One region of the Aerococcus loyolae genome, then DNA from elsewhere that is predicted to be linked to it. Evidence: predicted binding sites of a transcription regulator. Region 1 holds the regulator's gene; the other holds the start of a gene.

The links. Region 1 encodes Rex, which represses fermentation and respiration genes when NADH is low (regulators of the CRP and FNR family bind a similar motif). Its sites were predicted from a motif close to TTGTGAANTANTTCACAA; they were not measured.
Region 2: pdhA (pyruvate dehydrogenase (acetyl-transferring) E1 component subunit alpha) is a predicted target of Rex. The motif match lies at 14,844-14,861, and genes of this name have one in related genera.

Annotation. Positions count from the first base shown of each region.
Region 1 covers NZ_CP126958.1:222,016-238,690, reverse strand. Annotated here, with positions in the region: gene CJ190_RS01080 (aldehyde dehydrogenase family protein) at 1-625, opposite strand, end outside; gene yfcC (putative basic amino acid antiporter YfcC) at 786-2,513, shown strand; gene iadA (beta-aspartyl-peptidase) at 2,528-3,709, shown strand; gene CJ190_RS01065 (acetamidase/formamidase family protein) at 3,763-4,665, opposite strand; gene purB (adenylosuccinate lyase) at 4,802-6,097, opposite strand; gene CJ190_RS01055 (adenylosuccinate synthase) at 6,594-7,880, shown strand; gene groL (chaperonin GroEL) at 8,112-9,740, opposite strand; gene CJ190_RS01045 (co-chaperone GroES) at 9,823-10,092, opposite strand; gene CJ190_RS01040 (redox-sensing transcriptional repressor Rex) at 11,023-11,667, opposite strand; gene CJ190_RS01035 (ABC-F family ATP-binding cassette domain-containing protein) at 11,902-13,851, shown strand; gene CJ190_RS01030 (DUF503 domain-containing protein) at 13,918-14,199, opposite strand; gene tsaD (tRNA (adenosine(37)-N6)-threonylcarbamoyltransferase complex transferase subunit TsaD) at 14,251-15,267, opposite strand; gene rimI (ribosomal protein S18-alanine N-acetyltransferase) at 15,233-15,739, opposite strand; gene rimI (ribosomal protein S18-alanine N-acetyltransferase) at 15,684-16,346, opposite strand; gene tsaB (tRNA (adenosine(37)-N6)-threonylcarbamoyltransferase complex dimerization subunit type 1 TsaB) at 16,327-16,675, opposite strand, start outside.
Region 2 covers NZ_CP126958.1:467,281-483,955, reverse strand. Annotated here, with positions in the region: gene CJ190_RS02160 (FtsW/RodA/SpoVE family cell cycle protein) at 1-973, opposite strand, end outside; gene typA (translational GTPase TypA) at 1,452-3,290, opposite strand; gene CJ190_RS02150 (inositol monophosphatase family protein) at 3,493-4,287, opposite strand; gene CJ190_RS02145 (UPF0223 family protein) at 4,370-4,642, opposite strand; gene CJ190_RS02140 (pseudouridine synthase) at 4,926-5,657, shown strand; gene CJ190_RS02135 (amino acid ABC transporter permease) at 5,757-6,404, opposite strand; gene CJ190_RS02130 (amino acid ABC transporter permease) at 6,416-7,057, opposite strand; gene CJ190_RS02125 (glutamate ABC transporter substrate-binding protein) at 7,059-7,901, opposite strand; gene CJ190_RS02120 (amino acid ABC transporter ATP-binding protein) at 7,916-8,650, opposite strand; gene CJ190_RS02115 (hypothetical protein) at 8,928-9,353, opposite strand; gene lpdA (dihydrolipoyl dehydrogenase) at 9,496-10,905, opposite strand; gene CJ190_RS02105 (dihydrolipoyllysine-residue acetyltransferase) at 10,921-12,546, opposite strand; gene CJ190_RS02100 (alpha-ketoacid dehydrogenase subunit beta) at 12,599-13,585, opposite strand; gene pdhA (pyruvate dehydrogenase (acetyl-transferring) E1 component subunit alpha) at 13,588-14,691, opposite strand; gene def (peptide deformylase) at 15,133-15,711, shown strand; gene coaBC (bifunctional phosphopantothenoylcysteine decarboxylase/phosphopantothenate--cysteine ligase CoaBC) at 15,781-16,675, opposite strand, start outside.

The DNA of each region.
Region 1 (16,675 bases):
GGTAGTCACCGACTTCGCTGCCGGAACCAGTGACTAAGTTAAAGACGCCATGAGGAAGATCAGCTTCCTCAAAAACTTTGGCATAGACCAAGGCGGTCAAGGGCGTATTGGAAGCCGGTTTAACCACTACTGTATTTCCGGCAATGAGGGCTGGGGTGACCTTACGCTGGATTTGATTGAGGGGGTAATTCCAAGGGGTGATGCAAGCTACCACGCCGAAACCTTCCTTAATAACCCGCGCTCCATCGATTTCTTCTTCAAAGTCAAAATCTTTGGCCGAATCCATATATTCACGCATCTCTTTGATGGCCATAGGAATATGATTATCCTTAGCAAAATTGACCGAGGCCCCTAACTCTAATACCGTGGTCTTAACTAAGAGATCGGCATATTTCTTCAAACCATCATAAACTTTCTCCAAATAGGCTAAACGTTGGTCCACACTTAAGGCATTCCAGGCTGGAAAAGCTGCCTTAGCCGCGGCCACTGCTTGGTCAACATCCTCTTGATTACTTTTTTGAACATGATTGATGACTTCTTCTGTCGCCGGATTAATGACTGGCATTAATTCTTGGCTTGACGATGCTATCCATTCTCCATTGATAAAATTCCGATAGTTCTCCATAATCATCACCTCGTTCTTATTATCTAAAAAAATCCCAAGAGACTCAAGCAAGAAGAAATGACATAATGAACTTATTCATTAATTAAAAGGAATTTCATTTTCAGACATATCACCTAAAGCGCTATCATGGTACAATAACCTTATAAATATAAAATAAGGAGTGAGAAAAATGAATGAAACCGCTGAGAAAAAACAGCGTTTCCAGACGCCACACACTTACGTCATTATTTTTGGTATTGTTCTCGTGGCCTGGTTACTAACATTCATCGTTCCGGCTGGTAAATATACCACCGAAGTTTTGGAATATGAAGGAGCCAACGGGGAAACCCAAACCCGGACCGTTCTCCAACAAGATTCCTTCCGTTACATGCATCCCTTAAAGGAGGATGTTTTAAGGGACAACTTGGAAGACCTGGTCCAAGAACCCGCTAAATTGCAAGAGCTAGAAGTTGACCAGGAGGATTTATCCAAGCTTCTAGAAAAGTCAGAACCCTTGACCCTGGGAGAACTAGAAGAAATCGACTTAGAAGAATCTGAACTCTATGCCATGTATGGAGATAGTATCTACGACACCAGTAAAAACTTAAATAAAACCGCTGGCCTATGGGGAACCCAGGACCACTATGGCTTTGGGGTGTTAAACTATATCTTTGAAGGGATTGTCACTGGCGACCGCTATGGTTCCGCCATTGGGATTGTGGCCCTCCTCTTAGTCGTTGGGGGTTCTTTTGGAATTATTATGCGGACCGGAGCTATTGATGCCGGGATTTATGCCTTTGTCAATAGCGCCAAAGGGATGGAGCACTTAGCCATTCCCCTACTCTTCTTCCTCTTTTCCTTTGCCGGAGCAACCTTTGGGGCCTCTGAACAGGTCATTCCCTTTGTGATGATTATTGCTCCCTTTATGATTGCCCTAGGCTATGACTCCATCACGGCCGTGACTGTTACCTTTGCTGCTTCACAGATTGGTAACGCTTGTTCCTGGATGAGTCCCTTCTCCATTGCTATTGCCCAAGGGATCGCGGGGCTACCGGCCTTATCAGGGGCTGGCTTCCGGATTGTCATGTGGGTAATTATTACCACCCTCTCCTGTGGCTTTACCATGATCTACGCGAAGCGGATTCGTAAGGCTCCACAATTATCAGCCTCTTATGAATCAGACGCCTACTTCCGGACCGATTTAGCCAAGCAAGAGGACGTCAGCCATGAATTTACCCTGGGCCACAAGCTTATCCTATTAGAAATGTTACTGGGCCTGGTATGGATTGTTTGGGGTGTGATGAGCCAAGGTTTTTCTATTCCTGAATTAGCTTCCCAATTCTTTGTTATGGGCTTAGTGTCAGGAATTACCGCCCTCATCTTTAGAATTGATGACATGACTGTTAACGACATTGCCTTCGCCTTTAAAGATGGGGTCTCTGATCTGGCACCTACCGCTGTAGTGGTAGGGATGGCCAAGGGGATCTTACTGGTCTTAGGAGGATCAGACGCGGGGACCTTCTCTGCCTTAAATACCATTCTCTATGGTGTCGGTAACCTTCTCTCTGGTATTCCTAACGTTCTGGGTGCCTGGTTCATGTACATCTTCCAATCACTTTTCAACCTAGTGGTGACCTCCAACTCTGGTCAAGCCGCCCTCACCATGCCGATTATGGCCCCACTGGCGGATATTATCGGAGTCAGTCGTCAAGTTGCCGTCTTGGCCTTCCAATTGGGCTCCGGTTTTGTGGACGCCTTCACCCCAGTTTCTGCCAGCCTGGTGGGTTGCTTGGCAGTGGCTCGGATCGATTGGGCTGATTGGGCTAAGTTCCAAATTAAAATGCAGGGTTTCCTCTTTGTTTTAGGAAGCATTGCCATTATTATTGCCATTAGTATCGGTTACAGTTAGAAAGTTGGGAAAGTATGAAATTAATCAAACAAGTCACTGTTTACGCCCCTGAAAAATTAGGGGTTAAAGATATCTTAATGGACAGTTCCAAAATTATTGCCATTGAGGACCACATCACTATTGATAGTAATGCAGTCGACATTGAAGTAATCGACGGTCAAGATAAAATCGCTACCCCTGGTTTCATTGATAGCCACTTCCATCTCCTCGGTGGCGGGGGTGAGAATGGTTTTCAAAATCGGACACCCGAAGTCCAGTTAAGCCAACTAACCACAGCTGGGGTAACTACCGCTTGTGGCTTATTAGGAACTGATGGGGTCGCTCGCGATGAAATGGCCCTATTAGCTAAGGCCCGGGGTTTAGAAGCAGAGGGCATCTCTACCTATATCTACGTAGGGAACTACCGCCTCCCAGCAACCACCCTCACCGGATCCATCATCAAAGACATTATGGCCATTGACAAAGTGATTGGCATTGGTGAAATTGCTATTTCCGACCACCGCAATGGAGCGCCTACCTTTGAACAATTTGCCCATGCCGCAGCCGATACCCGGACTGGGGGTTTACTAGCGGGTAAGGCCGGTGTGGTCAACTGCCACGTGGGCCCCAACAAGGGGCGCTTAGAATTCCTCTTTAAGGCCTTAGATGAAACCGATATTCCGGTCACCACCTTCCTGCCGACCCACTGTGGTCGGAGCCAGGAACTGGTTGACGAAGCCATTGCCTTTGCCAAACGCGGCGGGACTTTCGATATTACCGGTAGTGAAGACCCCGATATGACCTATGAAAAAGATGGGGAAATTCCTTTTAGAACCGTTCTCAAGCAGGTCCTCGACCAAGGCTTAGATGAATCCTGCATTACCATGAGTTCTGATGGACAGGGAAGTCTGCCTCGCTTCGATGAAGAGGGCAACTTCCTCCGTATTGGTGTGGGCAGTGCTAAGTCGCTCTTGATCGGTATTCAAGAGGCGGTTCAAAGAGAAAATATCGCCCTTGAAAAAGCCCTCCCCGCAGTCACCTCTAACGTTGCCCGTATCCTAAAACTTGACCACAAGGGTCGGTTAGAAGTAGGAAGAGATGCGGATATCCTGCTCTTAGATGAAGAAAGTTTAGCAATCGATACCGTGATTGCCATGTCAGAAATAATGATTAAAAACAAAGAAATCATTAAATACGGTACTTTTGAAAATGCTTAAAGAAGGCCAAATTAAAAAGGAGTCGCTCACTGCGACTCCTTTTTTACTTAGGCTTACTCTTTAACATCTTTTAATTTTTCATAACTGGTCTTGTCAACCCGAACGCGCATGGAAATATTGGGATTAACAATCTGACAAGATTCTAAATGAGCGGCAAAGGTCATGAACATGCCAACTTTATTATAGGATAAGCCGGTTTGAGCCATGATAAATTCTGCCATCCGGTCATTAGCTTGGACAACTGCCGTTTCAAAGTCTTCGCCAACGCCATAAGAATAATAAGCTTGGTCAGTTTCCACAAAAGGCGTTGGACAAGGGAAGGACTCGAGAACTTCTACAGTTAAGTCAACCGAGCCACCGATCTCAACACCACTGCCCCAAATCTCACCATCGCCCATGGCTGCATGCATGTCACCTAAAGCCAGAAGCGCCCCTTCGACCTCCACAGGCAGGTAAACCACAGAGCCTTCGGTAATTTGATTGTTATCCATATTGCCACCATGTAAGTCAGGCAATCCGGTAGCCACCGCTTCGTCCTTGGGTGCTGTCCCGATCACACCAATCATCTTATGAACAGGGAAAGTTGCTCCGTAATAGTCAAAGGTCTTTTGGTCTTCGCTGACCTTACAGATGGCGGTCTCTTCTTCAGTAATTTCCTTGGAGAAATATTTGTTGAGCCCTGGAGAAGTCATAATAGCTCCTTGGGGATCTAAATCAATGCTGTGAATAGTCACTTTCAGCACATTGCCTGGTTGAGCGCCTTCCACATAAATCGGACCAGTGGCTGGATTAATTTCATTAAAGTCAATCCCAGAAATTAAGTCCTTTTCATCCTGGACACTGCCCTTGAAGCAATCCCAAACATCAACCTGTAAGCGTTGGCCGCTAGCTACCTTAGCAATGGGTTCATGGTTTTTGTCCATAGAGAACACATAGTGATCTTTTGTAATATGCATAAGCCTACCTCCAATATGTCTATTTAAGATTTGATATAGTCCTATCATCTCATATTGCTTATAAATAGTAAACGTTTTCAACAGCATATTAGAGGGTAAGCGGAGAAGGAGAAAGCGATCATTTAAGAATAACCAACTAAGCTAATCCCAAACGTGCATAAATTTCATCCACCCGGCGCAAGTGATAAGCCGGATCAAAGGCATCATCAATGGCTGCTTGGTCAAGAGACTGGCGAATTTCCGCATTATTTTCGACTAAGTCTTTAAAATCAAGGCCTTGGTCCCATGATTTAGCGGTGAGGGGTTGGACTAAATCATAAGCTGCCTCCCTAGAAAGTCCTGCATCGATTAATTTTAATAGGACCCGTTGGGAGAAAATCAAATTATGGGTAGCCTGCATATTCCGCTTCATGTTTTCTGGAAAGACCGTCAGATTAGCTAGAATATTACCGAAGCGATGAAGGATATAGTCCACTAAGATGGTGGTATCTGGTAAAATAATCCGCTCGGCTGATGAATGGGAAATATCCCGTTCATGCCAGAGACTGACATCTTCCATAGCAGTCACTACATGCCCTCGAATCACTCGGGCTAGTCCAGTAACATTCTCACTACCGATCGGGTTACGCTTATGGGGCATGGCGCTAGAACCCTTTTGCCCCGCAGCAAAGTATTCTTCCACTTCCCTGACCTCGGACTTTTGTAAGTGGCGGATTTCAGTCGCCATATTTTCCACTCCGGTAGCAATTAAGGCTAAGACTGAAATATATTCTGCATGTAAGTCACGCGGGAGAACTTGGGTCGAAATCTCTTGGGCACGAATCCCTAAATGCTCACAAACATAGGCCTCCACTTGGGTAGGCACGTTGGCAAAAGTCCCTACTGCACCGGAAATTTTTCCTGCTTCAACGCCCTTAGCCGCATGTTCAAAACGTTCACGATGGCGCTTAAATTCACTATACCAACGAGCCACTTTTAAACCAAAAGTAGTCGGCTCCGCATGAACCCCATGAGTCCGCCCCATGCAGAGGGTGTTTTTATATTTGAGGGCTTGTTTTTTAAGAATCGCTAAGAAATCGTCTAAGTCTTGGCGGAGGAGGTCATTCACTTGCTTTAATTGGTAGCCGTAAGCCGTATCCACCACATCGGTCGAGGTCAGACCATAATGGACCCACTTCTTCTCCTCGCCCAATGACTCCGAAACACAGCGGGTAAAAGCCACCACATCATGCTTGGTCTCAGCTTCAATGGCTAAAATACGGTTGACATCGAACTTGGCCCGCTGACGAATCGCTTGGGCATCCTCTTGGGGAATCTCTCCTAATTCGGCCCAAGCTTCAACAGCTAAAATTTCTACTTCCAACCACGATTGGTACTTGTTTTCATCCGACCACAATTGTCCCATTTCTGGACGGGTATAGCGATTAATCATCTAATTTGACTCCTTTTCTGGCAGTTCACTCTGCCCTGTGCTTCTTGCCTGCTGGTGCGCTTGTCGCACTCTATTCAAATCTGCTCCAAGCGCAGAGCAAGCGTCCATTTCAGAAAATGGCGACAAATTCTCTCTGAGAATTTTTACGCCTTTTTCTTCCAATGGTCTTGCTCTTTAGTGCGCTTGTCACACTCTGTAAAAACGTGCTCCGGATGCAGATCGATCTCCACTTCACTAAAGTGCAAGAAATTCTTTTCAAGAATTTTTGCTCTTTAGCTCCAGTGTTATCGATCTTTGGTGCATCCGTCGCACTCTGTACTTTATAAATGTATGCTATTTTTTTAGGGCAGGCAAGGACTTTTTTTATTATTAAAAAGGTCATGACCTAAAAAAAGGTTTTCTTCAAAAAAAATTGCGGTATAATATTTTGGGTGTTATGCCACAAGCTAACATGATGAAGACATTATTAAGATCGAATAGATAAAGGAGAACGCATATGCCATCAGTTGTTGTTGTAGGTACTCAATGGGGCGACGAAGGAAAAGGAAAAATCACCGATTACCTCAGTAGCCAAGCCGATATTATTGCCCGTTACCAAGGCGGAGATAATGCTGGCCACACGATCCAATTCAACCAGCAAACTTTTAAGCTCCACCTCGTTCCCTCAGGAATTTTTTCAGAAGATAAGCTGAGTGTGATCGGAAATGGCGTGGTTGTTAACCCTAAATCTTTACTTGAAGAATTGGCCTATTTGCGCCAAGCAGGGATCTCTTGTGAAAATCTCCGCATCTCTGAACGGGCCCAAGTGATCTTGCCCTACCATCAACTGATCGACCGCTTGGATGAAGAACGTAAAGGCGACAACAAGATCGGTACCACCCAAAAGGGGATTGGTCCTGCCTATATGGATAAGATTGCTCGTAATGGTATCCGGATGGCTGACCTCATCGATCCTGAAACTTTTGCGGAAAAGTTATCTATACAAATTCAAATCAAGAACGAACTCTTAACCAAGGTATATGACGAAGAGCCCTTAGACTACGACACCATCTACCAAGAATATCTGGCATATGGCCAAGAACTGAAAGAATATGTCACGGATACTTCCTTATTGATGAATGATGCCTATGATCAAGGGGAAAATATTCTTTTTGAAGGAGCCCAAGGGGTCTTACTGGATATTGATCATGGAACCTATCCCTTCGTGACTTCCTCTAACCCTATTGCCGGTGGTGCTACGGTCGGTTGTGGGATTGGCCCAAGCAAAATCAATACCGTTATCGGAGTCATGAAGGCCTATACCTCTCGAGTAGGTGACGGTCCCTTCCCAACCGAATTACATGATGCGATTGGGGACCGCATCCGTGAAGTTGGCCATGAATATGGTACTACTACGGGTCGTCCGCGCCGGGTAGGTTGGTTCGACGGAGTGGTGACGGCCCATGCTCGCCGCGTTTCTGGTTTAACCAAACTTTCCTTGAACTGTTTAGACGTCTTAACTGGCCTCGATGAAATTAAAGTCTGTGTAGGCTACCAAACCCCTAATGGCCAAGTATCCAAGTCCTACCCCGCTAACTTGCGCTACCTGGCTCAATGTCAACCTATCTATGAAAGTTTACCTGGCTGGGAAGAAGACATAACTAGCTGTCAAGACTTTGATCAACTTCCCGAAAACGCTAAAGCTTATGTCCGTCGCATCAGTGAAATCGTAGGGGCCCCCATTGCCACAGTGTCAGTGGGACCTGACCGGACCCAAACCTTAATCTTAGATAATATTTGGTAAAAACAATAAAGAGAAAAAGTAAGCTCTGACTGAGGAAAATCTCCTTAATCTGAGCTTACTTTTTTAATAAAATAGAGTGTGACAAGCGCGTCAAAGCTGTGCGTTGGAATTTTCTGAATCGGACGTTCGTCCTGTGACTGGAGCACATTTTGTTTAGATAGTTGATATTAAAAACGGCTAGGAACCTTTGTCCCAGCCGCTTTTCAATCTTTATCCTATTCAGTTTTTGGATTAATACATGCCTGGTGCGCCTGCTCCTGCAGCTGCATCATTGCCTGCATTTTCTTCTGGATGGTCAGCAACAACTGCTTCAGTAGTTAAAATCAAACCAGCTACTGAACCTGCATTTTGTAAAGCAGAACGTGAAACCTTGGTTGGGTCAACCACACCATCAGAAATCATGTCTACCCATTCACCGCTAGCAGCGTTGTAACCAACACCTTGGTCTTTATCGTGAATGTGTTCTACAATAACAGATCCTTCTAGACCAGCATTTTCAGCGATTTGACGTAGTGGGGTTTCAAGGGCACGAACCACGATGTCTGCACCAGTTTGTTCGTCACCTTCTAAGGAGTCAACAACTTCTTTCACCTTGTCTTGGATATTCATGAATGCAGTACCACCACCAGCTACGATACCTTCTTCAACCGCAGCACGAGTTGCGTTTAAAGCATCTTCGATACGTAATTTACGTTCTTTTTGTTCAGATTCTGTGGCTGCACCTACACGAACAACGGCAACCCCGCCAGCTAATTTAGCAAGACGTTCTTGTAATTTTTCACGGTCATAGTCAGAAGTAGTTTCTTCAATTTGTTTTCTGATATGAGCCACACGTTGTTCCAATTGTTCCTTGTTACCCTTACCTTCAACAATGGTGGTATCGTCTTTAGTAATGGTTACACGGGCAGCTTGACCTAATTGATCAATGCTGGTGTCTTTCAATTCAAGACCTAAGTCTTCAGTAATGACTGTCCCACCGGTAAGAACAGCTAAGTCTTCTAATTGTTCTTTACGACGGTCACCAAAGCCAGGAGCCTTCACAGCAACGACATTGAATGTCCCACGAATCTTGTTCAAGACTAAAGTAGGAAGTGCTTCACCTTCAACATCGTCGGCCACTAATAATAAGGATTTACCTTGTTGTACGATTTGTTCTAATAATGGAAGGATATCTTGGATATTAGAAATCTTCTTATCAGTGAGGAGGATGTAAGGATCATCGAGAACAGCTTCCATCTTATCATTGTCGGTTACAAAGTATTGGGAGAGGTAACCACGGTCAAATTGCATCCCTTCAACAACGTCTAAGGCAGTGTCCATGGATTGTGATTCTTCAATGGTAATGACACCATCTTGGCCTACTTTTTCCATAGCGTCAGCAATTAATTGACCGACTTCTTGGTCGCCAGAAGAAATTGCCGCAACGTTGGCAATGGATTCTTTAGCATTCACTGGAACAGAAATCTCTTTCAAAGCTTCTACTGCCTTACGGATAGCTTGATCCATTCCACGACGAATGCCCACAGGATTTGCCCCTGCTGTCACGTTTTTGAAACCTTCATGGACGAGGGCTTGAGTTAAGATGGTAGCGGTAGTTGTCCCGTCACCAGCAACATCATTGGTCTTAGAAGCCACTTCAGAAACTAATTTAGCTCCCATATTTTCAAAGTGATCTTCTAATTCAACGTCTTTAGCAATAGTCACCCCGTCATTGGTGATTAATGGAGAACCATAGCTACGTTCTAGGACAACATTACGTCCCTTAGGCCCTAAGGTCACTTTCACGGTATTGGCTAATTTATCAATACCTTCTACTAAAGATTGTCTTGCATCACTTGAATATTTAATATCTTTGGCCATTCTATCTATCTCCTATTCTAAATCTAAGCATGATCGAGAATTCAATTATTTTTTATGTTGATTGTCGAAGTTCAATCAATGATTATTCAACTACAGCAGTTAGATCTTTTTCTTTAATAATGAGGTAATCTTCCCCTTCATAGCGGATTTCGCTTACTGCATATTTTTCAAAAATCACTTGGTCGCCCACTTTAACTTGAGGGGTGTAGTCATCAGTAGCATCAGCAACGGCTACCACTTGACCTACTTGAGGTTTTTCTTTAGCAGCAGATGGTAAAACGATGCCAGAAGCAGTTTTTTCTTCCTCTTCTTGGACTTGAATAATCACACGTTCATTTAACGGCTTTAACATTTAAAATATCCCTCCAAATTTCACATACTAATTAATAACACTTTTAATGATTTGTTAGCACTCATCATCTCCGACTGCTAACTTACAATATTTATAGTAAAACATTTCCAGATATAAATCAAGTAATTCGTTGACTTTTTTTGACCTTTTTTCTTTTTATCACTTTAAAAGTATAAAATATTATTTATAAATCATTTTTACTTGCAAATAACGAAGGCTGGACAAGATTAAAATGTTGACTCTTTAATTTTTTACTAATGATAAGTATTGTCTTAATATCTTTTTATTTGATAAATAGCTCTGAGCAGTAGTGGCGCTTGAATTGGGTCGTTAGCCATGAATAAGCAAGCATCAGGGTGTGAGGGCTAGCACTTAGCTTTCGTTCACTGGAGCAAGTCGCCAAAGCAGTCTGCAAGACTGCAGTGGGAACTTGTGAAGTGACACGAAAGCTGCTAGAACGAACCCGACTCGATGTGAATTATGGCTAGTAGGCGTTAGCCATACTAGCCAAAACCTGCTCCAAAAGTCAGCTCTGACTCCACTTCACAAAGGCTGGCCGAGCCTCTAACAAGGCTCTTCCATCCTTTGCTCCAGTGATTCAGAGCTTAACGACTTTTGTCGCATTCTCACTTTGAAGCTCGCTAGGCGAGAGACCTTGGCTCGAGCCGGTGCTGCTTTAGCCGTTGGAGCCTCCGCGACTTACGAATAAAGTACAAAACGGCCTTAGCCGTTTTTGACCCTTTATACTTTAACGACCAAAATTTAAAAGCAGAACGAATGCATATCATTAGCATTCATATAAAAAAACAAGATCTTCTATAAAAATTAATGACATAAAAAAAGCCCTCCATTAAGAGGGCTTTACTAAGCGACTAACATAAGTTAGGCCTGATCATTCTGTCAGGCTCCTGCTAACTTCTGCTAGTTCTACTAATTTTTCTTTTTATTGTTGCCATTTCGGTTACCAATATAGTAAATCAATGTTTGCAGCTCATTGGCTAAATCCACGTTTTGAACATGAATATCTTCAGGGACATCTAAAACCACCGGAGTAAAGTTCAAGATGCCTTGAATACCGGCTTCTCCTAATTCACTCACAGTATCTTGGGCAACCTTTTCCGGAACGGTCATAATGGCAATCAGAATTTCCATTTCTTGAATCCGTTCCTTTAATTCACTCATGGGGTAAACCGGTACCCCACTATGGACGGTTCCTACAATCTCAGGATTAATATCAAAGGCCGCCCCAATCCGGATATTATTGGTCCGTTTAAAGTTATAATTTAATAAGGCGTTCCCTAAATTACCGACTCCGATTAAAGCAACCGTGGTGAGGCGGTCTTGGTAGAGTTGGCGACTAAAGAAGTCTAAGAGAGCTTCAACATCATAGCCATAACCACGCTTCCCTAGGGCACCAAAATGTGAGAAATCCCGGCGAATAGTGGCGCTGTCCACTTTGATCGCCTCACTGAGTTCACTGGAAGAAATCCGTGTCTTACCCATATTCTTAAAATTATGCAAGTAACGGTAATAAAGCGGTAACCGCCTAGCCGTTGCACGTGGAATTTCCTTCATGTTTCCACTCCTTTTCACAAGATATCAAATACATTTTATCACCTAAATCATAAAATGGAAAGAACTTTGTGAAAAATCACATAAATCTTTTTGGCTAATTTTCATTATTTTTAAAACTTTGTGAATAATCCCGCCCCTTTCTAAGGGAAAGTTCACAAAGTCAAAAAATATCTGCCGATAAAATATGATACACTAGTGAAGACAATAATAAACGATTTAGGAGGAAAGGATCCAATGATTGTATTACAAGGATCAAAACTCATGCGACGTTTTGGCTCCGATATTCTTTTCCAAGATGTTCAAATGACCATCCAAGATAATAGTCGCACCGCCCTAGTCGGCCGAAACGGTACCGGCAAATCCACCCTACTCAAAATCTTAGCCGGCATTGAAGAACCTGACCAAGGACAAGTGACTCGGGCTAAGGGCAAGACCATTGCCTACATGGACCAACATGCCGCCATTGAAAACAGTCAACGGACGATTTATGAAGAAATGCGGTCGGTTTTTAAAGAATCCATCGCCCTCATCCATAATGCTGAACAAGCCGCCCAAGACTTGGCCGATGCCCAGGATGAAGCATCCTATCAAGAGGCCCTCAAACGCTATGATCAATTACAAGAAGAAGTCAACCAAAGCAATGCCTACGGTTATGATTCTGAAATTCGCATGGTCCTCCACGGCTTTCAATTCCCCGAGTCAGATTACGACAAACCCATTAATCAGTTATCTGGTGGTCAACGGACCCGGTTAGCCCTGGCCAAGGTCCTCCTCGAAAAGCGCGATATTCTCATACTCGACGAACCGACCAACCACTTAGACATCGAAACCCTGACCTGGCTAGAAGATTACCTGCCTTCTTATCCTGGCGCCCTGTTGATCGTTAGCCACGACCGTTATTTCTTAGACCATGTCACTAATGAAACCTATGAAATGACCGGGCATAGTATGGAATATTATAAAGGCAATTATTCCTTCTACCTCAAAGAAAAGGCCGTCCGCCTAGAAAGCTGGCAAAAGGCCTATGATAAACAACAAAAGAAAATTGCCAAGTTAGAAGACTATGTGGCTCGTAACCTCGTCCGAGCTTCGACAACGAAAATGGCCCAAAGTCGTCGTAAACAACTCGAAAAAATGCCCAAAATCGAAAAGCCTAAGCAGGACGAAAAAAGTCCCCACATTCAATTTTTGACTGACAAGGCTAGCGGCAATGTGGTCCTTACTGCCGACCACTTAGGCATCGGTTATGATGATCACTTACTCTCCTATCCGATTGAGATAGATATTAGAAAGCAACAAGCTATCGCAGTGGTAGGGCCCAACGGCGTAGGCAAATCCACTCTCTTAAAAACCATTATCCAAGAAATTCCCGCCATCAAGGGGGAAATCCACTATGGGGCTAATGTGACTATTGGCTACTATGACCAAGAATTAGCCAAACTCCACAGCAATAAGGATGTCCTCCACGAACTCTGGGATGACCATCCGACCATTAACGAGGAAAACATCCGTACCATCCTGGGTTCCTTCCTCTTCTCCGGACAAGACGTGGAAAAATCTGTCGCTATGCTGAGTGGGGGCGAGAAGGCCCGACTTGCCCTAGCCAAACTTTCCTTTAACCATGATAATTTCTTGGTACTGGACGAACCAACCAACCACTTGGATATCGATTCTAAGGAAATTTTAGAGAATGCCCTGATTGCCTACGATGGGACCCTACTCTTCGTCAGTCATGACCGCTACTTTATTAATCGGATTGCCACCCAAGTGCTTGAAATCAGTCCGGAGGGTTCCACTCTCTACCTGGGCGATTACGATTACTACCTCAATAAAAAGGCCGAGCAGGAAGCGCGGTTAGCTGAAGAAAACAAAGAAAATCAGTCCAGTCTTACTGAAGAAAAACAAGCCCCCAGCCAGTCAGCTAAAGCCTATCAAAATCGTAAGGAACGCCAAAAAGAAGAAAGAAAACTCCAACGGCAAAGCGAAAAAATCGAAGCAAGTATTGAAGACTTAGATGAAGAAATAGCAGAGATCCAGGAAAAAATGACTGATCCTGACATTTTACAAAATTACTATGAATTAAATCAACTCGACCAATCTCTTAAAGACAAACAAGCCCAACAAGAAGCCCTCTTTAAGGAATGGGAAACCGTCCAAAGTCGCTTAGAAGACTTTGACCAATAAAGATAAAAAGGTACGCCTACACCAGGACTCAAGATCAAGTCCTCCTGTAAGCATACCTTTTCTTTTTTAGGCTTCAAGCCATTCGGTATGAATGACCTCAATGGGATACCAGGCTTCAATTTTATCGAGATAGTTCAGCAAGCGCTGCCGGCTCTTGCTGTATGAATTAGAGACTAGGCCAAAAGCAACCACCGCTTGGTTGACTAAGTCTAAGTCAGTAATTTCAGCAGCAGTCATCTTTTCACGTTGTTGGGCCCGCTCCACCATACTTTTGACGATCCGGCGCTTATCCTTTAGCGTATAGGCCTGATCAATAATAAAAGTGACTTCTAAACCAATTAAGACCATCTTTCCTCATAAGCTTTCCTAAAAAATCAATTGAAGGAGACTTAAAGGCAACTAATTTTCATCACCTAAGTCTAAACCAGGATTAGCATCCAAATCCAAGCCAACAAAGTCGCCCTTTTGGTATTGCGGATAGGCAGCCGCTGCAATCATGGCACCATTATCCCCACATAAACTTAGTGGTGGGTAGGAGAGGCGCACTTCAGGATGTTCTTTAGCTAGATGACTTTCTAGTTCCTGTCTAAGTGAAGAATTCGCGGCCACACCTCCGGCAACCACTAATTGTTTGACCGGGTAAGCAGCGATGGCCCGCATGGTTTTGCTCACTAGAACCTCAACAGCCGCAGCTTGGAAGCTGGCTGCCACATCATTGGGATTTAATTTTTCTCCTTTTTGTTCCGCATTATGGGCATGGTTAATAACCGCTGATTTCAGTCCACTATACGAAAAGTCAAAATTATCCTCATTGATCATGGGGCGGGGGTAGTCATAAATAGCTTGACCCTCTTGGGCCATTTCGTCCATGCGTTTGCCCCCAGGATAAGGAAGCCCTAAAATACGGCCGACCTTATCATAGGCTTCCCCCACAGCGTCATCACGGGTATCGCCGATTTTTTGATAGTGGCCGTCTTCTTTCATATAGACCAGTTCAGTATGTCCCCCACTAACCACTAAGGCTAATAAAGGGAAAACCATTTGATCAGAAATATTATTGGCGTAGATATGACCTGCCATATGGTTGACTCCGATTAAGGGTTTGTCATGGGCAAAGGCCAGGGTTTTAGCGGCAGTGATACCAATAAGTAAAGAGCCCACTAAGCCAGGCCCCTTGGTAACCGCCACAGCATCAATCTCTGGCCAGGTCACATCTGCTTCCTTCATGGCGTAATCAATCACCTGAGTAATTTGCTCGACATGGTGGCGGCTAGCGATCTCTGGGACTACCCCGCCAAAACGCATATGACTTTTTATTTGTGTGGCAACGACATTACACTTCATCTCTTTGCCATCAATAACTATTGCTGCACCGGTTTCGTCACAGCTTGATTCGATTCCCAATATTGTTGTCACTGGTCGATCTCTCCCATAAATAAACTTTTGCATCTTCATGATTATCTTGATAATAGTTTTTGCGTTGGTCAATACACTTAAAACGCTGACTCTCATACAAGGCCTGGGCAGGGATATTGTGGGCGCGGACTTCTAAGAAACAGCGGGCTAAGCCTTGTTCTTCTAAGTGAGTCAGGGCCTGAGCCAAAAGCAAGGCCCCCAAACCCTGGCGCCGTCTTTGCGACTTAACTGCAAAATGCAGTAATTCCCCTTCATCAGCCAATAATTGAAAAGTGGCTGCCGCTAGGACCGCTTGCTTTTCATCTAGCAAGAGGAATAAATAGAGACGCGGACTGGCTAAGCCCCGTTCCAACCAATCCCTGGCGATGTGAGGCATATGGTCAAAAGCCTCCTGGTAAAAAGCCAGCACCTGCTGACTAATCCCGGGAATCTGTTTGGTCTCCGGTCGATGGTAGACTATGATTTGCTTCATCTTCTTGGGCAACCTGGTGGGCTTCATTTTGCCAAGTCAAAGTGAGCGCATCTTCATGATTATCACGATAATAACGCGCCATCTTTCCCGTTGCCTTAAACCCCTCTCGTAGATAGAATTTCTGGGCACCTTCATTGGATAAACGCACTTCTAAAGTTATCGAGTCGCGGTCCAAATCAGGAGCTAAGTGTTTGACCAAGTCTAAGAGCTTAGACCCAATCCCTAAGGACTGGTAGCTTGGTAGTACGGCTAAATTAGAAATGTGAATCGATTTCTTGTCCCGCCGACAACCAACAAAGGCCAGCAGTTCTTTTTCCTTAAAGGCTTGTAGGTAAAAAGTTGACGGGTGGTAAAGCATATCATTATAGATATCCTTCTTGGACCACATCTGATGCCCATCATAAGCCGCCCGCTCCAAAGCCACCATTTGATCAATCCACTCCGAATCGGAGATGGCTAAATCGAGCTCCTGGTCTAAGCCGTAGGTCAAAGTGGCCTTATCCAAATCGATCTGCTGACTCAAAGCCTGGCCGGGTTCATCAGCAAATAACTGGGTAATTTTATTGCCCAGCTGAAACAGCCAACGATCAAAGCATTCTTTCCACATAATGGCCTCGGTTTGCTTCCGCTTCTTTGGGGTGTTTCTCCTCCCAACGCTCTTCGGCTTCTGCTAATTTAGCATAGTCTGGTAAGAAAGTAGCGACATCTTCTTCCTCTACTTCTAACTTAGCCAGTAAGGGGGCGTGGATAACCCCTTTTTCTGCCGGCAATAGCTTGGCTTGGTCTCCCAAGTGTTCTTTTATTAGTTCCTCAAACTGGTCAATGTCCGAACTGATAAAATACAAGCTTTGGTCAGGATAAGCTGCCTTTAACTGGTCCAGCCAATCTGCTAGCCGGTAATGCCCCATAGTTAGTCCGTCTACTTCCTGCCCATCA
Region 2 (16,675 bases), 250 kb from region 1:
ACTCCTCTCCGATGATCGCCATGATAAAGTCGGTATGGGCTTCAGGCAGGTAGCCGGTCTTTTGGATACTGTTGCCTGGCCCTTGCCCCAGTAAGCCCCCCATGGCTAAGGCATAGAAGGAATTGACTAGTTGCAGCCCCGAGCTCTTGGCGACTTTGAAGGGGTCAGTAAAGGAAATAAAGCGTTGGATCCGGTAGTTGACGTCCCCTGAGCCCGAAAAATCGAAGAGGTTCAAAAGCCCGATCACGAGGACATAGGCTAAGGCGCCTAGTCCCAAGGCTCTGAGGGTATACTTACTGGAAATTCCTGAAGCTAAGGTCATGCCTCCTAAGATTAAGCCTAATAAGAGGACTCCCCCCGTATCTGGGAAAGTGAGAACCAGCCCCAGCCAGAAAAATAAGGCCAAAGGAAGGACCAGGTTAGCCTTCACTGTCTTAAGGAAGCCCTTATTCAAGATTGCCAGGCGATGACGGTCTAGGTAGTCGGCCCAGAGCAGAATCATCACGGGCTTAAGAAATTCGACCGGTTGAATCGATATCGGCCCCAAGATAATCCAGCCCTTGGCCCCATTAATGGCTGGCATCAGGAAACGCACCACCAGGAGAAGAACCGTCATCACTAAGAGTAAGCCACTTCTGAACTTGGGTTTTCTGAAATAATCGGGCTTAAAGCGATAAGTCACCAAACCAACAACTGTCCCAATGACAGCAAAAACAAGCTGGCGGACAATATAAGTGGTGGCCGATTCATAGCCAGTTTCCTGGAGGGACCGGTAGCTGGAAGCCGAAAAGACTCCAATCAAACCGAGCACCAGCAAGAGAAAACTAGGAATCAGGATATGCTGGTTTAAACCCCAGGAAAAGTTTTGAAAAATCGGATGGGAAAACTTGGCTTTTTTTCTAGCCTTTTTACTTTTTTTATTGGATTTTTTTGGGCTAGTCTTGTCTTGACTAGCTGAATGAATCAATCGCATCAAAACGCTCCTCATTGATTAACAATTTTACGGTTTTTATTTTGTATTAGTGAATAAGTATTATGAAAAATTAGTTTTAGTAAATTGTTTTGAGCAGTAGTGGCGCTTTGAAAGTTGGGCCTTAGCCATGAACAAGCAAGCAATGTGAATTATGGATAGTAGGCGCCAGCCGTACTAGCCATTTGAAGCTTGCTAGGTGAGGGAAGATAAAAGTAGCTAGCTTGTCTATGCAAGCTTGAAATATATCTCTAAGTTGCTTTGCTTCAAGAGCTATAGCTGCCCGAGCCGATGCCATGGCTCTTCAAGTCCTAAATTTCAAAAGCAGAACGAATGCTTGTCAACTCTATTTACTAAAGATTACATGCTGACCTATTTTTCAATTATAGCATAGCTAACATGAAAAATAATGAGACCAAAAGAAAAAGGCCAAGACAAAAGTCTCAACCTTTATTCGACTAGCCCGCTTCAATCAGTAAACTTAGTCGTTTTTCTTTTTACGCTTGTTGTAACGGGCCCGTTCGCTCTTGTTCAAGATTTGTTTACGGAGACGAACATTTTCTGGAGTCACTTCACAGTATTCATCGTCATCCATAAATTCAAGGGATTGTTCCAAGTTTAGGATCCGTGGTGCCTTGATGGTAGCAGTTTGGTCCTTAGTTGCGGAACGGACGTTAGTTAAGTTCTTAGAGCGAACAATATTCACGTCAATATCCGCTTCACGGGCATTTTCTCCGACAATCATGCCTTCATAGACCTCGGTCCCCGGTTCAACAAAGATAGTTCCGCGGTCTTCAACTTGCATGATCCCGTAAGTAGTTGCCTTACCAGTTTCGGTAGATACTAAGGCCCCATTACGACGACCACCAATTTCTTCCTTAATCACGGCTTGATATTGCTCAAAGGTATGGTTTAAGATCCCGTAACCATGGGTCATTTGTACAAATTCAGTAGAGTAACCAATCATCCCCCGGGAAGGTACTAAGTATTCTAAACGAGCGGTTCCCCGGCCGGTGTTTTCCATATTACGCATGGTCCCATGACGTTCATTTAAAGATTGAATCACGGCACCTTGGTATTCTTCCGGTGTATCGATTTGCACCGCTTCAAATGGTTCACATTCTACTCCGTCAATAACCTTGCGGATAACTTTTGGCCGTGACACTTGAAGTTCAAAGCCTTCACGACGCATGTTTTCAATCAAGATGGAAAGGTGGAGTTCCCCACGACCAGAAACCACCCATTGGTCTGGTTGGTCGGTATCTTCAACCCGTAAGGAAACGTCGGTGTGAAGTTCATATTTCAACCGTTCTTCAATCTTACGTGCGGTCACCTTATCCCCTTCCCGACCCGCAAATGGTGAGTCGTTGGTTAAGAAGGTCATTTGTAGGGTTGGTTCATCAATGTGTAAAGGTGGAAGTTTTTCTTGGACTTCGGTATCGGTCACGGTTTCACCCACATAGATATCTTCCATCCCGGAAACGGCAATAATGTCCCCGGCCTTAGCTTCATCGATTTCAATCCGGTCTAAACCGAGATAACCGAATAATTTAGTGACCCGGAAGTTCTTTTGACTACCGTCTAACTTGTTTAAGGTCACGGTATCGCCCACTCGGATGGTTCCCCGGAAGACCCGGCCCACTCCGATACGTCCGACATAGTCATTATAGTCGAGCATGCAGACTTGGAATTGGAGGGGTTCATCTTCATTATCTTCTGGAGCAGGAATGTTTTCCAGAATACTATCAAAGAGCGGATCCATGGTTTTTTCTTGTTTTTGGGGGTCAGGAGCTAAGCTTGAAGTCCCGTTCACCGCTGAAGCATAAACCACTGGGAATTCAATTTGGCTCTCATCGGCACCCAGTTCAATGAAGAGGTCTAAGACTTCGTCAACCACTTCTAGGGGACGTGCAGCGGGTTTATCGATTTTATTAACCACAACCACAGCTGGCTTACCCGCTTCAAAGGCCTTTTGTAGGACGAAGCGGGTTTGAGGCATGGTCCCTTCAAAGGCATCTACCACTAAAACCACGCCATCCACCATGGTCATAATCCGTTCCACTTCCCCACCAAAGTCGGCGTGGCCTGGGGTGTCCATGATGTTAATCCGGGTGCCTTTATAGTTCACGGCGGTGTTCTTAGCTAGGATAGTAATTCCGCGTTCACGTTCAATCGCATTGGAATCCATGGCACGGTCAGCCAGCTGGGTACGCTCATCCAGTGTATCTGATTCTTCTAAGAGTTGGTTCACCAACGTTGTCTTCCCGTGGTCAACGTGAGCAATAATTGCGACGTTACGAATATCATTGCGATTTCCCATTATTTTAATTCCTCCAAACAAAATAATAATGAACTTGTTTTGATTTTCTGTTAATGCTTTTGGTTTTTACAGACGATTCATTGTAACACTCATCTGTCTAAAATCCTAGTTTTTTTATCAGTTGGGAAAAAACTAGGATCTATCCGTTCGACTGCATTCAAGCAAAAGCAAATTTTACAGCTGATGGACAAGAGCGACTCCCCTAGTCATCTTCCTGTACTGAGCGTTCATAGAGGTCGCGGAAGGTCTGATAGGCGCTAGGATAGGCAATCACAGAAGCATTGGCCTGCATAAGATTAAGGGCTTGGCCATCGAGCTGGGTCAGTTTTAAAGGACTTTCATTGACCAAGGCCACTCCTGCCGCTAAGTCCCAAGGCTTAAGGGCTAAGGCAGCATACAGGGACAGTTCCCCTTTTAAGACATTGAGGATTTCCAAACCCGCACTGCCGTTGTAGCGAATCCCTAGGGACTGACTGACCAGGTCTTTAGCGTGGTAGCGGTCATCGAGTAAGATTTGCCGGTTAAGAGCGATTAGACTCTCAGAAATGGCTAAGTCGTCATAAGGGACTTGATAGGGTTGTCCATTACGTTGGATTCCTTGGCCCTTGACAGCTGAAAAATAGTCGTCATTCATCACGTCATAGATGGCGCCAAGTTGGACATCCCCGTCCAGGGCAAAGGCCACCATAATAGCAAAGTGATTATGCTGGCAGACAAAATTTGTGGTCCCATCAATGGGGTCAATGATCCAGACTGGCCCATTCAAGTTATCAATCTGGCCTTGCCCACCCTCTTCACCTAAGATCTTATCTTTAGGAAAGTGATCCTTAATCTGACTACGGATAAATTTTTCGGTCGATTGATCGAGATTAGTCACTAAGTCTTTAGGATTGGACTTGGTTTGAACGATCAAGGGATTCTTCAAACCTTCAAGAATCTGATCAGCAGCTTGGTAAATCCACTGTCTCACCAATTGGGCACGTTTATTTAAATCCAAAAGATTACCTCCTTTAATATAGATAGTTTCCATTTAATCCTGCCCTAGGCTCTTTATGCTAGACTTAAAAGAGTGTATAGCTTTAGGGCATTTTTATTGTTTTACTGGATTCTTGCTGGGCTTTCTTCACAGTAGGATAAAGCTCATAGCCAGACGCTTGGGCAAATTCCTTAGCTAATTGTTTTTCTTCCATCTTACTTGGTATAATTTTCTTAAAGCCCTTGTACTTGTCGAGAAACTCCTGACGGTCAATACCGCCTTCATAAGCCGCCTCCAAAGCAACCCATAAAGCAATCACATCAGCAATCTCTTGACTAGAACATTCAAAGGGAAAGGGATAAGAATAAGCTTTCATGTTTATTTCCTCTCTTAATATTAACTATATTTATTATAGCAAACAAAAACAGCTAATAAAAAAATAGAGTGCGACAAGCGCACCAAAAGGCAAGACCACTGGAAGAAAATGGCGTAAGAATTCTCAAAGAGAATTTGTCGTCATTTTCTGAAGTGGACGCTTGCCTTGCGCTTGGAGCAGGTTTGAATAGAGTGTGACAGTTACAACAAAGAACAATCATTACTATTAAAGAAATCTGGAACTTTAATCCCATCCATAAAGTCATTAATAAAGGAGCATTACTATGCGATTAGACAAATTTATTTCTAATTTTACCCTCTATAGTCGTAAAGAAGTCAAAAAGTTAATCAAGGCCAAACGGATTACAGTCAACGATTCCATTGCCAGCCGGCCTGAAATGCAGGTTGATGAAGAGACTGATACCATTAGCTTGGACGGTCAGTGGATCGGATATGAACCCTACATTTATTACCTGCTTAATAAACCGCAAAATTGTTTGTCTACTACCCGTCCCGGTCCCACAGCGATTGTGACGGATTTCCTGCCAGCTAACGAAGTTGAGATTTACCAACCCTTTCCCGTAGGACGCTTAGATAAGGATACCGAAGGCCTCCTCCTTCTGACTAATGACGGGGACTTCGCCCATGACCTTCTCTCACCAAAAAAATTAGTCAGCAAGGAATACTATGCTGAGATTGAAGGCATTGTGACTGAAGAGGATGTCGAAGCTTTCGCTAAAGGCTTAACTATCGACCAAGGTGACCACTGTGCCCCTAGTCAGCTAGATATCTTGGCTACTGATCCAGCCAAGAACCGATCGGAAATCACCGTGACCTTGACAGAGGGCAAGTATCACCAAGTCAAGCGCATGTTTCAAGCGGTTGGAAAAGAGGTTATCTACTTACAACGCTTTCGAATTGGCTCGCTCTACCTGCCTGAAGAACTTGAGCTCGGTCAGGCCTTTAAACTCCTTCCTGAGGAAGCCCAATTAGCTTTAAAAAACGAGACGGACTAGAAGTCCCATCCATATCAAATAAAAAAACTCCTCATTTCTGCTCTGACTCTAAATCAACAGAGTCCTATAGCAAGCATTGAGGAGTTTTTATCTGTCATTTTATCCGGCAAATTTCAACCGCTTAGCTAGGCGTGACAGGAGGAAGCAGGTGATCCAATAGAGGAAGGTCATCGCCACAAAAATTGGAATCACATAAGAGGTTTCCTGACCATAGATAATCCGGGCATTATGGGTCAGCTCTGGTAAAGAAATCACCGTCGCTAAGCTAGTGTCTTTAATGAGAGCGATCAACTGACTGACAATGGACGGTAGCATGGATCGGATCGCTTGGGGCAGGATAATTAAAATAATCACCTGACCACGGGTGAAGCCGGTTGAAAGTCCCGCCTCCATTTGCCCCTTAGGTACGGCGTTCATCCCGCCACGAATGATTTCTGAAATCATACATGACTCAAAGATGGTCATCGCTGCCACTGCTGCCCAAAAGATATTCAAGCGTAGGCCGATTTGTGGTAAAGCAAAGTAAGTAAAAAATATAATTAATAGTAAGGGTAAATTACGGATGGTATCAACAACTAGGCCTACTCCCCTAGCTACAACAGGGAGCTTGAGGTAGCGGATTACCCCTAAGAGCGTCCCTAAGAGTAAACTCAAAAGGATGGTTATCCCGGTGACCTTTAAAGTCACCCATAAACCTTCTAAGAGAAAGGAAATATTTACCCAAGAAAAAGCATCGGAAAAATTCATGATCATCCCTCCTAGTTACTCAAGCGCCGTTCTAGATACTGCATCAAGGCAGTCAGTGGTATGGTTAACACTAAGTAGAACAAAGCCACTAAGATATAAGAATCAAAGGTATTAAAGGTTTCACTAGCAATCAAGTCCCCAAAATACATCAAGTCTAAGCCAGCAACCATAGCCAAGATACTCGAGTTCTTCACCAGGTTAATAAACTGGTTGCCTAATGGTGGGATCACAATACGAACGGCTTGGGGAAAGATAATGTAGACCATGGTCTCAGTCGCGGTGAAACCTTGGGATAGTCCCGCCTCCATTTGTCCGTGGGGAACGGCTTCTATCCCCGACCTCACCACGTCAGCAATAAAGGCCGAAGTATAGATAGTGAGACCGATTAAGCCAGCGGTAAAGCCATTTAATTTCACCCAGTATAAGGGCACCACTACGTAGAAGAACATCACAATAATTAACAAGGGAATATTGCGGAAAAATTCCACATAGATGTCACCCAGCATCCGTAGGCCCTTATGATGGCTGGTTTGCATAATCCCCACCAAGCTCCCAATGACCAGGGAGAAGACTAGGGCTAAGACACTGACCATAATGGTGTTCTTAAAACCTAGGAACAATTCACTGGAATAGTTATTCAATAATTGAAACATTTTACTCCCCCTCCTTAAGGTCATTAGCAATAGATGCTTCTTGGGCCTGGTCACCAAACCACTTCTTGAAAATGGCTTGATAGCTGCCGTCAGCAACCATGTCTTTTAAGCCCTGGTTGATGGCTTGACGGAAGTCGTCTTGACCTTTATTGACCGCAATCCCATAAGGCTCCCGGGTAAAGGTAGATCCGGCAATATGGTAGTCGGGATTTTCCTTACTGATCCCCAAAAGAATGGCATTATCAGTCGTCATGGCTTGGCCTTGACCAGATTTCAGAGCAGTGAAGGCTTCCGAGTAATTTTCCAATTCCAAGACCTTGGCTTCTGGGGCGTGTTCCTTAATTCTTTGTGCTGAAGTAGACCCCTTCACCGCAAGAACCGTATGGTCAGGCCCCAGGTCCTCTACCCCCTTAAGCTTGACACCTGGTCCTACTAAGAGGGCTTGACCAGCATTAAAATAAATATCAGAAAAATCAACCTGTTTTTTCCGCTCTTCAGAAATGGTCATAGTGGCAATAATGGCGTCGATATTGGCATTTTTGAGTAAAGGAATCCGGGTTTTGGAGGTCACTTCTACAAATTCTGCCTGAGCACTGGGGCCGGCGATCCGCTTAGTCAGTTCCTTAGCGATATCAATATCAAAACCTTCAACTTCCCCTTTTTCAATGTTGTAAAAGCCGAATAAATTGGTATCCACCTTGACTCCCCAACGAATCTTAGGGGCTTGGTCAGTTTGCAAACGGTCCATAATATTTTTCTCACTCACCGACTTCCCACAGGCACTGAGCAAACACAAGAGGCCTGTCAGGACGACGAGTAAGAGCTTTTTACATGGATTTTTCATGGTAAGCCCTCCTTTTATAAGCCTTCAAGGGAGGAGATAAAGTCACGCGCCCGTCTTGATTTTGGTTGACTGAAGAATTCCTCACTCGGACGATCTTCAACAATTTCCCCCGCCTCCATAAAGATGGTCCGGGTTGAGACATGACGGGCAAAGCGCATTTCGTGGGTAACCACCACCATGGTCATTTGATCACGTTGGGCAATGCCTTGCATAACTTCTAAGACTTCACCGACCATTTCTGGGTCCAGGGCTGAAGTAGGTTCATCGAAAAGCAAAACCTTAGGCTTCATAGCCAAGCCTCGGGCAATAGCCACCCTTTGCTTTTGACCACCAGAGAGTTGGCTTGGATAAGAATCTCGCTTATCCCACATGTTCACGCGCTTGAGTAGACGCTCTGCACGCTCATAGGCTTCTTCTTTGGTCTTCCCAATCACCTTAATCGGTGCCAAAGTCACATTCTCCATGACGGTCATATGCGGATATAATTCAAAGTGTTGAAAGACCATGCCAAAGTCACGACGAATTTGGCGGATGTTGGTTTTAGGATCAGCAATATCCTCGCCATCACAATAGAGATGACCACTAGAAATTTCTTCCAGTCCATTAATACAACGCAAGAGGGTCGACTTTCCCGAACCAGATGGCCCAATCAAGGTGACCACCTCTCCCTCAGCAATGCCAAGGTTAATATCTTTTAGGGCATGAAAATCACCGTAATACTTTTCCACATCTTTAAATTCAATGATCATGTTTCTCACTCCAATCCTGCGATAATCAAATATGTTATATTTTCTAACATATTTGTTATAGTTGTTTATATTTTACGTATTTACTTCTGAATTGTCAAACTATTTTACATAGAAATTTAAGGCTTCTTTATTATTTATTAATAAAATAAGTTATTCGCTCTTTATTTCGTGAAAATACGGTTTATATGTGTTACTTTTTTTAACAATTTTCAGCTAAAAAAGCGCATAAAAAAAGACCGCATGTTAGCTTGCGGTCTTCTCTATGAAATTCAATCATTTAATTTTTAAACAGCTTTGATTCTTTGACTAAGATCCTTAAGACCTGTTGACCGGCCATGATAATCTCGTAGAGGGGGCGTACATCTTCCGATACCCGGCCTAAAGTTCTTAAATAAATTTCACCATCACCCGCTAAACATAGGTGGAAATAGCCGGTGTGGATCCGGTTAAGCCGGTTAATTTCATCTAGTGCCTCAGCCCGTTGGTTATAGTCCTTCACATAGGCCAGCTTGCTATAGGTAATTTGATAATCTACCGCCGGATCCTCCTTACCATCGATAATGATGGCTACAGGGATAACCTCCCTATCCGGCAGCTGCATTCCCATCCGAAAGAGTTTTTGACCACCTTCCAAGTTAGATTCTTCAACCGGGACGCCTCCTTTTAAGGCATAGTCCTTAAATTTGTCAGTAATTTTACTCATAGCGACACTCCATCCTAGTCTTTTTCCTTAGTATGGCTAAGAAATCCCTAAAGTGCAAGTCATAGATCATTGATTAGTCAGATATTAACGAATAAAAAAGCCCTTGCCGGAGCAAGAGCTTCTTCTTGAATTATGTTAATTCTTACATATGGATTGGCATACCAAGAACGCCTTCTGCTGTATCCATTAAGCTTTCCCCGAGGGATGGGTGGCCATGGATAGTGAGGGCAATATCTTCAGCATTCATGCCTGCTTCAATAGCTAGACCTGCTTCAGCCATCACGTCTGAAGCCCCAACACCGACCATTTGAGCACCAACGATCACCTTGTCATCCTTAGTAGCAACTAAGCGTACGAAACCTTCCTTTTGGTTTAATGACAAAGCCCGACCATTCCCAGCTAATGGGAACTTGGTTGCTTTCACGTCAAGACCTTGGTCCTTAGCTTCTTTTTCGGTTAGACCATAAGAAGCAATTTCAGGGTCAGTGAAGGCCACAGAAGGCATTACCTTGTAGTCGACTGCAGCGGCTTTACCAGAAATAGCTTCCGCAGCAATTTTACCTTCGTAGGAGGCTTTGTGGGCTAAAGCAGCACCAGGAACCACGTCACCAATCGCGAAGATATTCTTCACGCTGGTGCGGCCTTGGTTATCGACTTCAATTAGGCCACGGTCATTGGTCTTAACACCTAAGGCTTCTAAGCCAAGATCTTCAGTGTTAGGACGACGACCAACAGAAACTAAGACATAGTCCGCTTCAATTTCGTTAGCCTTGCCGTCAATTTCATATTTAACGGTGACAGAGTCCCCGTTGTCGACAGCTTCCTTAGCCATAGCGTTAACATGGATATCCATGCCTTTGGCTTTCATGCCTTTTTCGACAACCTTAACCATATCTTTTTCAAAGTTAGGTAAGATTTGAGGAGAACCTTCTAAGATGGTGACTTGGCTACCGAGGTTAGCATAAGCTGAACCCAGTTCGGCACCGATGACCCCACCACCGATAACAACAAGTTTCTTAGGCACTTCTTTTAAGTTTAAGGCACCTGTGGAGTCAATGACACGGCCACCAAACTTAAAGCCTTTGATTTCAATTGGATGAGAACCTGTCGCAATGATTGCGTGTTTGTAGCTATAGAGTTGGTGTTCATCACCTTCACCCATAACGGTTAATTCACGTTCATTATTGAAGAAAGCTTCCCCGCGGATAATTTCCACTTTATTTTTCTTCAATAGCATTTCTACCCCACTGGTTAGGGTTTTAACCACGCTATTGTCTTTCCATTCTTGTGTTTTGGTGAAATCTAAGCTAGCTTTTGAATCCACACCAAAGACTTCTAAACCGCCATTGGCTTCGTGGTAAGCATGTCCAGCTTGGATTAAAGCCTTGGAAGGAATACAGCCAACGTTTAAGCAGACACCACCAATATATTCACGTTCAATAATGGCTACTTTTTGTCCCATTTGGGCTGCGCGGATCGCTGCAACGTATCCGCCAGGTCCAGCCCCAACAACGACTGTATCCAGTTCAATTGCCATTGCACCTACAACCATTTACTAACTACCTCCTTAAGATTCCATTAATAACAATTCAGGATCGCTAAGCAGACGACCAACTTCGTTCAAGGCTTTTTGTCCTGTTGCGCCGTCGACGATACGGTGGTCGAAGGTTAATGAAAGTTTCAATACTCGACCAACTGCTAATTCACCATTGTCGTCAACTACAGGTTGTTGCACAATTGCACCAAAGCCTAAAATGGCAACTTCTGGGTAGTTAAGAATTGGGGTGAAGTATTCCCCGCCAACTGAACCAATGTTAGAAATTGAAACAGTGCCGTCTGACATATCAGCAGCCTTCAATTTACCTTCATGGGCCTTGGCAGCTTTGTCATTAATTTCATCAGCAATATCAAACATGGATTTGCGGTCTGCATTATGAACCACAGGAACGTATAATCCTTGATCAGTATCAGTAGCAATACCAATGTTGTAATATTTCTTCAATAAGAATTCTTGGGCGTCATCATCAACTGAAGCATTAAGCATTGGGTATTTCTTAACTGCAGCGATTAAAGCTTTCACTGCGTATGGTAAGAAGGTTAACTTGGTATCACGTTCAGCAGCAATACCCTTGAATTTCTTACGGTGATCCCATAGCTTGGATACTTCCACATCCTTGAACAAGGTCACTTGAGGAGCAGTGTATTTAGAGGTTTCCATGGATTTAGCGATAGCTTTACGCATTGGAGTCATCTTAACGTGTTCTACATCGCCGTCTTCATGACTTTCCTTCTTAGGCGCAGCTTTCTTAGCAGGTTCTTCGCTCGCTTTAGCACTTGTGGTTTCAGCAGCTGGAGCACTTGCGCTTGCAGCTTGTCCGTCAAAGTTATCAATATCTTCTCTTAGGACACGGCCATTCTTACCGGAACCTGCGACTTGAGAGATGTCAACACCTTTTTCACGGGCATATTGACGCACGGAAGGCATTGCTAATACACGTTTGTTTGGATCAGCTGTTTGTGGAACACCACCGTTGCCATTAGCTGCACCGGTTGCTCCTTCATTGCCTTCGTCAGCTTTTTCAAGTTGAGCTGGGGAAGCTGGAGTTGAAGATGGTGCTGAGCCTTCGCTGTTGTGTTCTGGTGAGTCGATTTCAGCAAGGACATCACCGACATTAGCTACTTCACCGGCAGGCACAATGATGTTCTTAATGGTACCAGCAACTGGAGCGTAAACTTCTTCAACGGATTTGTCATTTTGAATTTCAACAACCGCAGTATCTTCAGTGACTTCGTCGCCTTCACTGACTAGCCATTCAGCGATTTCACCTTCGGCCATTCCTTCACCAACGTCTGGTAGACGGAATTGATAATATCCAGTGCTTGCGTTAGCTGAAGGAGCTGAGTCTTCTTCACTAGCTGGTGCTTCAGAAGCTGCATTATCACTTTCTGGTAAACCTTCCCCTGAGAAATCAATCAAAGGTTCACCAACGATAGCTACGTCACCTTCTTCAACGTATAGTTTTTCAATTTTACCGCTTACAGGTGAAGCGATTTCTTCAACAGATTTATCATTTTGGATTTCAACAAGAACATCTTCTTCTTGGACGGAGTCTCCGACAGCAACGTGCCAGCTAACAACTTCGCCTTCGCTCATGCCTTCACCGACGTCTGGCATATTAAAAGTATATGTCATCTTTTTTCATCATCCCTTCTTAGCTTAAGTGATTCAATAGGATTACTTATTTCTAGAAATTAACTGTGTTCTTAACTGCTTCTTTGATGTCATCAGCATTTGGCAACCAGTCATTTTCTGCTAAACCAAATGGGTAAACTGTATCAGGAGCTGATACGAATTCAATTGGTGATTCTAGAGAAAGAATGAAACGTTGAGAAATTTCAGCGATCACATTGTTACCTGCACCAGCTTCACGTTGAGCTTCTTGGACCATGACAACACGGCCGGTTTTTTCAACAGATTTACCAATGGTTTCATAGTCAACTGGTGAAATCGTCCGTAAGTCAATGACTTCAGCAGAAATATTTTCTTTTTCTAATTCTTCCGCAGCCTTAAGTGCTTCACGCACCATGTAACCATAAGCGATCACAGTAACGTCAGAGCCTTCACGAGCCACATTGGCTACACCTAGAGGAATGGTGTATTCTTCTTCAGGAACTTCTTCACGGAATGAACGGTATAACTTCATGTGTTCAAGGAATAAGACTGGGTCATTGTCACGAATTGCTGAAGCAAGTAAACCTTTAGCTTCATAAGGACTTGATGGGACAACCACTTTCATCCCTGGGGTTTGGACAAAGAGACCTTCTACTGAGTCCGCGTGCATTTCAGGTGTGTGAACCCCACCACCAAATGGTGAACGCACGGTAATTGGGAAGTTACGGGTTGCCCCATAACGGAAGCGGTAACGTGACATTTGTCCTGCTAAGGAGTCCATTACTTCAAATACGAAAGCGAAGAATTGGATTTCCATGATAGGACGGAAACCTTGGAGACAAAGTCCGATTGCCATACCACCAATACCAGATTCAGATAGAGGCGTATCACTTACACGGTCTTCACCATATTTATCATATAAACCTTTAGAAGCACGGAACACACCACCGTTTTTACCTACGTCTTCACCGAAAAGTAAAATTTTATCGTCACGAGCCATTTCTTGGTCTAACGTTGCAGTGATGGCTTCTACCATTGTTTTTCCAGTTCTCTTGGCCATCCTTATTCACTCTCCTTCGCTTCATATTTTTCAATTTGTTCTTTAATGTTTTGCCCTGGTTCTTCAAACATGTTCTTCAAGAAGTCAGAAACTTTTTGTTTAGGTGCAGCTTCAGCTTTCTTGATGGCTGCTTGAACTTCTTCTTTAACGCTTTCGACATAGTCGCTTTCAGTTTGTTCGTCCCAGAGACCTTTTTCTTCTAGGTATGCACGGAAACGAATAAGTGGTTCACGACTGGTCCAGCTTTGAATATCTTCATCGGTACGATAAATCTTAGGATCGTCACCGGAAGTGGAGTGAGCGCCGAGGCGGTTGGTAATGGTTTCAATTAAGACTGGTCCGTTACCTGCTGCAGCCCATTCACGTGCTTGTTTAGCCACCGCATAAACTGCTAAGGCATCGTTACCATCCACTTGAACACCTGGCATACCAGCTGCAACGGCTTTTTGTGCTAAGGATTTAGCCGCTGATTGTTTTTGACGTGGGGTGGAAATCGCAAAACCATTGTTTTGAATGAAGAAAACAATTGGTGCTTTATAGCGACCAGCATAGTTCCAAGCTTCATATGAGTCCCCTTGACTTGAACCACCGTCACCAGTGTAGGTGTAAGTGACATTCTTAGAACCATTTAATTTTTGACCAACAGCATTACCCATACCTTGGATAAGTTGGGCCCCAATAATAATTTGTGGAGGCATTGCATGGAAGTCTTCTGGATAATCATTTCCTTCGACGTGTCCACGAGACCAATGGAAGGCCTTATCTACTGGTAATCCCTTAGCCACTAATTGTGGAATGTCACGGTAACCTGGGAATAGCCAGTCATCTTGTTCAAAGGCATAAGAGCTAGCCATTTGTGAAGCTTCTTGTCCATAAGTTGGCGCATAGAAACCTAAACGTCCTTGGCGAGCTAATGCCATTGAGCGTTCATGTAAGGTTCTTGAAAAGACCATCCGTTTCATTATTTCTACAAGTTGGTCGTCAGTTAAATCTGGCATAATGTCAGGGTTAACGACTTTCCCTTCCTCGTCTAGTATACGAACCATTTGGAACTGTTCGTCAATACCAGCAAGTTGTGCTTGATAATCTACTGGTTGTTTTGCCATCTGTACACATTCCTTTCTGTAAAGAAAATATTTTGCCATGCCTTGGCATTGGCTTATTCACCCTTCACTTCACTAATTTATCATGGAAAGGAAGCGAATTCAAACAATTGAGGTCCAAATCCTAACTTTCTATATTAGAACAGTTGCTTTATTTGTGTAAACGTTAACATGCGCGTTGTGATTGATTTCCTAAAAGTCTGGCTAAAGTACTTATATAAAGCCATTTTTCAAAATAATACAGGTGTTTGCAACTGTTATAATACTGTTACAATTCAACTGAGAAAACGCTTACCTTGTGAAAATTTTAATATTTGCTGGATACATTTATTGTTCTAATTCGATTATTTATAGCCTTAAAAAACGGCGAGATCCTTTTGACTTATTTGCTGTAATTTGAGAAAATGAATTAAAATATAAGATAGTTAATGGAGGATAAGCTGTATGTACTTAATGGATGACATAACCCGTGATGGCAATCCGGTTTTACACCGTGAAGCAGATACCATCACTTTTCCCTTAAATGAAGCGCAAAAACAAGCGGCTCACGATATGATGGAATATCTGTATAATAGTCAAGATGAAGAAAAGGGCCCTGAACTTGGTCTCCGCGCCGGTGTTGGTCTCGCCGCCCCTCAAGTAGGCATTGGCGAAAAGATGATCGCCCTTTTGGTTCCTAATATCGAAGATCCTGATTCCGATGAAGAGATTATTTTAGAAGGGGTTATGGTCAATCCAAAGATCATTAGTCATTCCGTAGAAAAAGTTTGCCTCAGAGAGGGCGAAGGCTGCCTCTCAGTCGATGATGATGTGTCCGGCTATGTGCCCCGCTACGCTCGCATCACCATCACTTACGATGACCTCGAAGGCAATCATTTTAAGAAACGTTTCAAGGGCTATCCTGCCATCGTCTTGCAACATGAAATCGACCACCTTGATGGTCACCTCTACTACGAGCGAATTAATAAAAACGATCCATATTCCTTGGGCGAACATACCTATCTATTAGGTGACGAGTTTTAATCCTTGCCCAAGTCAAAAAGGACTTAGCTAATCCAGCCATTAAATTGGCCGGGAGCTAAGTCCTTTTTCTTATGGATTCATTTCTTGAGCAATTTGGGCAAAGATTCCTCCAGCAATCATCATTTTATCGGCTTGAGGCAAGGTCTTTGCCCCCTTTTGACTGATGATGGTAACGGCATTGTCTTCACTAGAGAAACCGATGGCTTGTTGACTCACGTCATTAGCCACAATCATATCGATGCCCTTGGCGGCTAATTTCTTCTTGGCATAGTCGAGCACATGGTTGGTTTCCGCTGCAAAGCCAACCAGGAAAGTTCCTTCCTGGGAAAGGCTCTTGAGAATATCGGGATTCTCTACCAGGTTAATTTGTAAGTGGTCCTGGTCAGTTTCCTTATTCTTCTTGATCTTCTCGGTGCTAGGCGTCTCCACCCGGTAGTCAGAAACGGCCGCTGCCATGATAATGACATCACTGGCCTCGTTCAATTCATGCATGACTTGGTAGAGTTGGCGGGCGTCTTTCACTTGACGGGTCTTAATGGCAGGTAAATGGGGCAAGTCTTGGGCCGTTGGAGTCATCACTAAGGTCACCTCAGCCCCTAAGAGGTCCGCCACATGGGCCAAGGCCAGGCCCATCTTCCCTGAGGAATGGTTACCGATAAAACGGACGGGATCAATAGCTTCTTGAGTGCCTCCAGCGGATACGACAATCTTCTTCCCTTTAAAGAAGCTATTCTTAAGGACATTCTTTGCTTGATCGGCAAAGGCCATCTCCACAGCGACCAAAGCCTTCACTGCTTGCAAGACCTCAATAGGTTCAGGCATCCGCCCCTTACCTTCATAACCTTCTGCCAAAAAGCCAGAGGCCGGTTCGATAACAATATCTCCCCGTTTTCTTAGGCTGTTAACATTATTAACCGTAGCCGGATTTTCCCACATCTTATTATTCATAGCTGGAACAAAAATC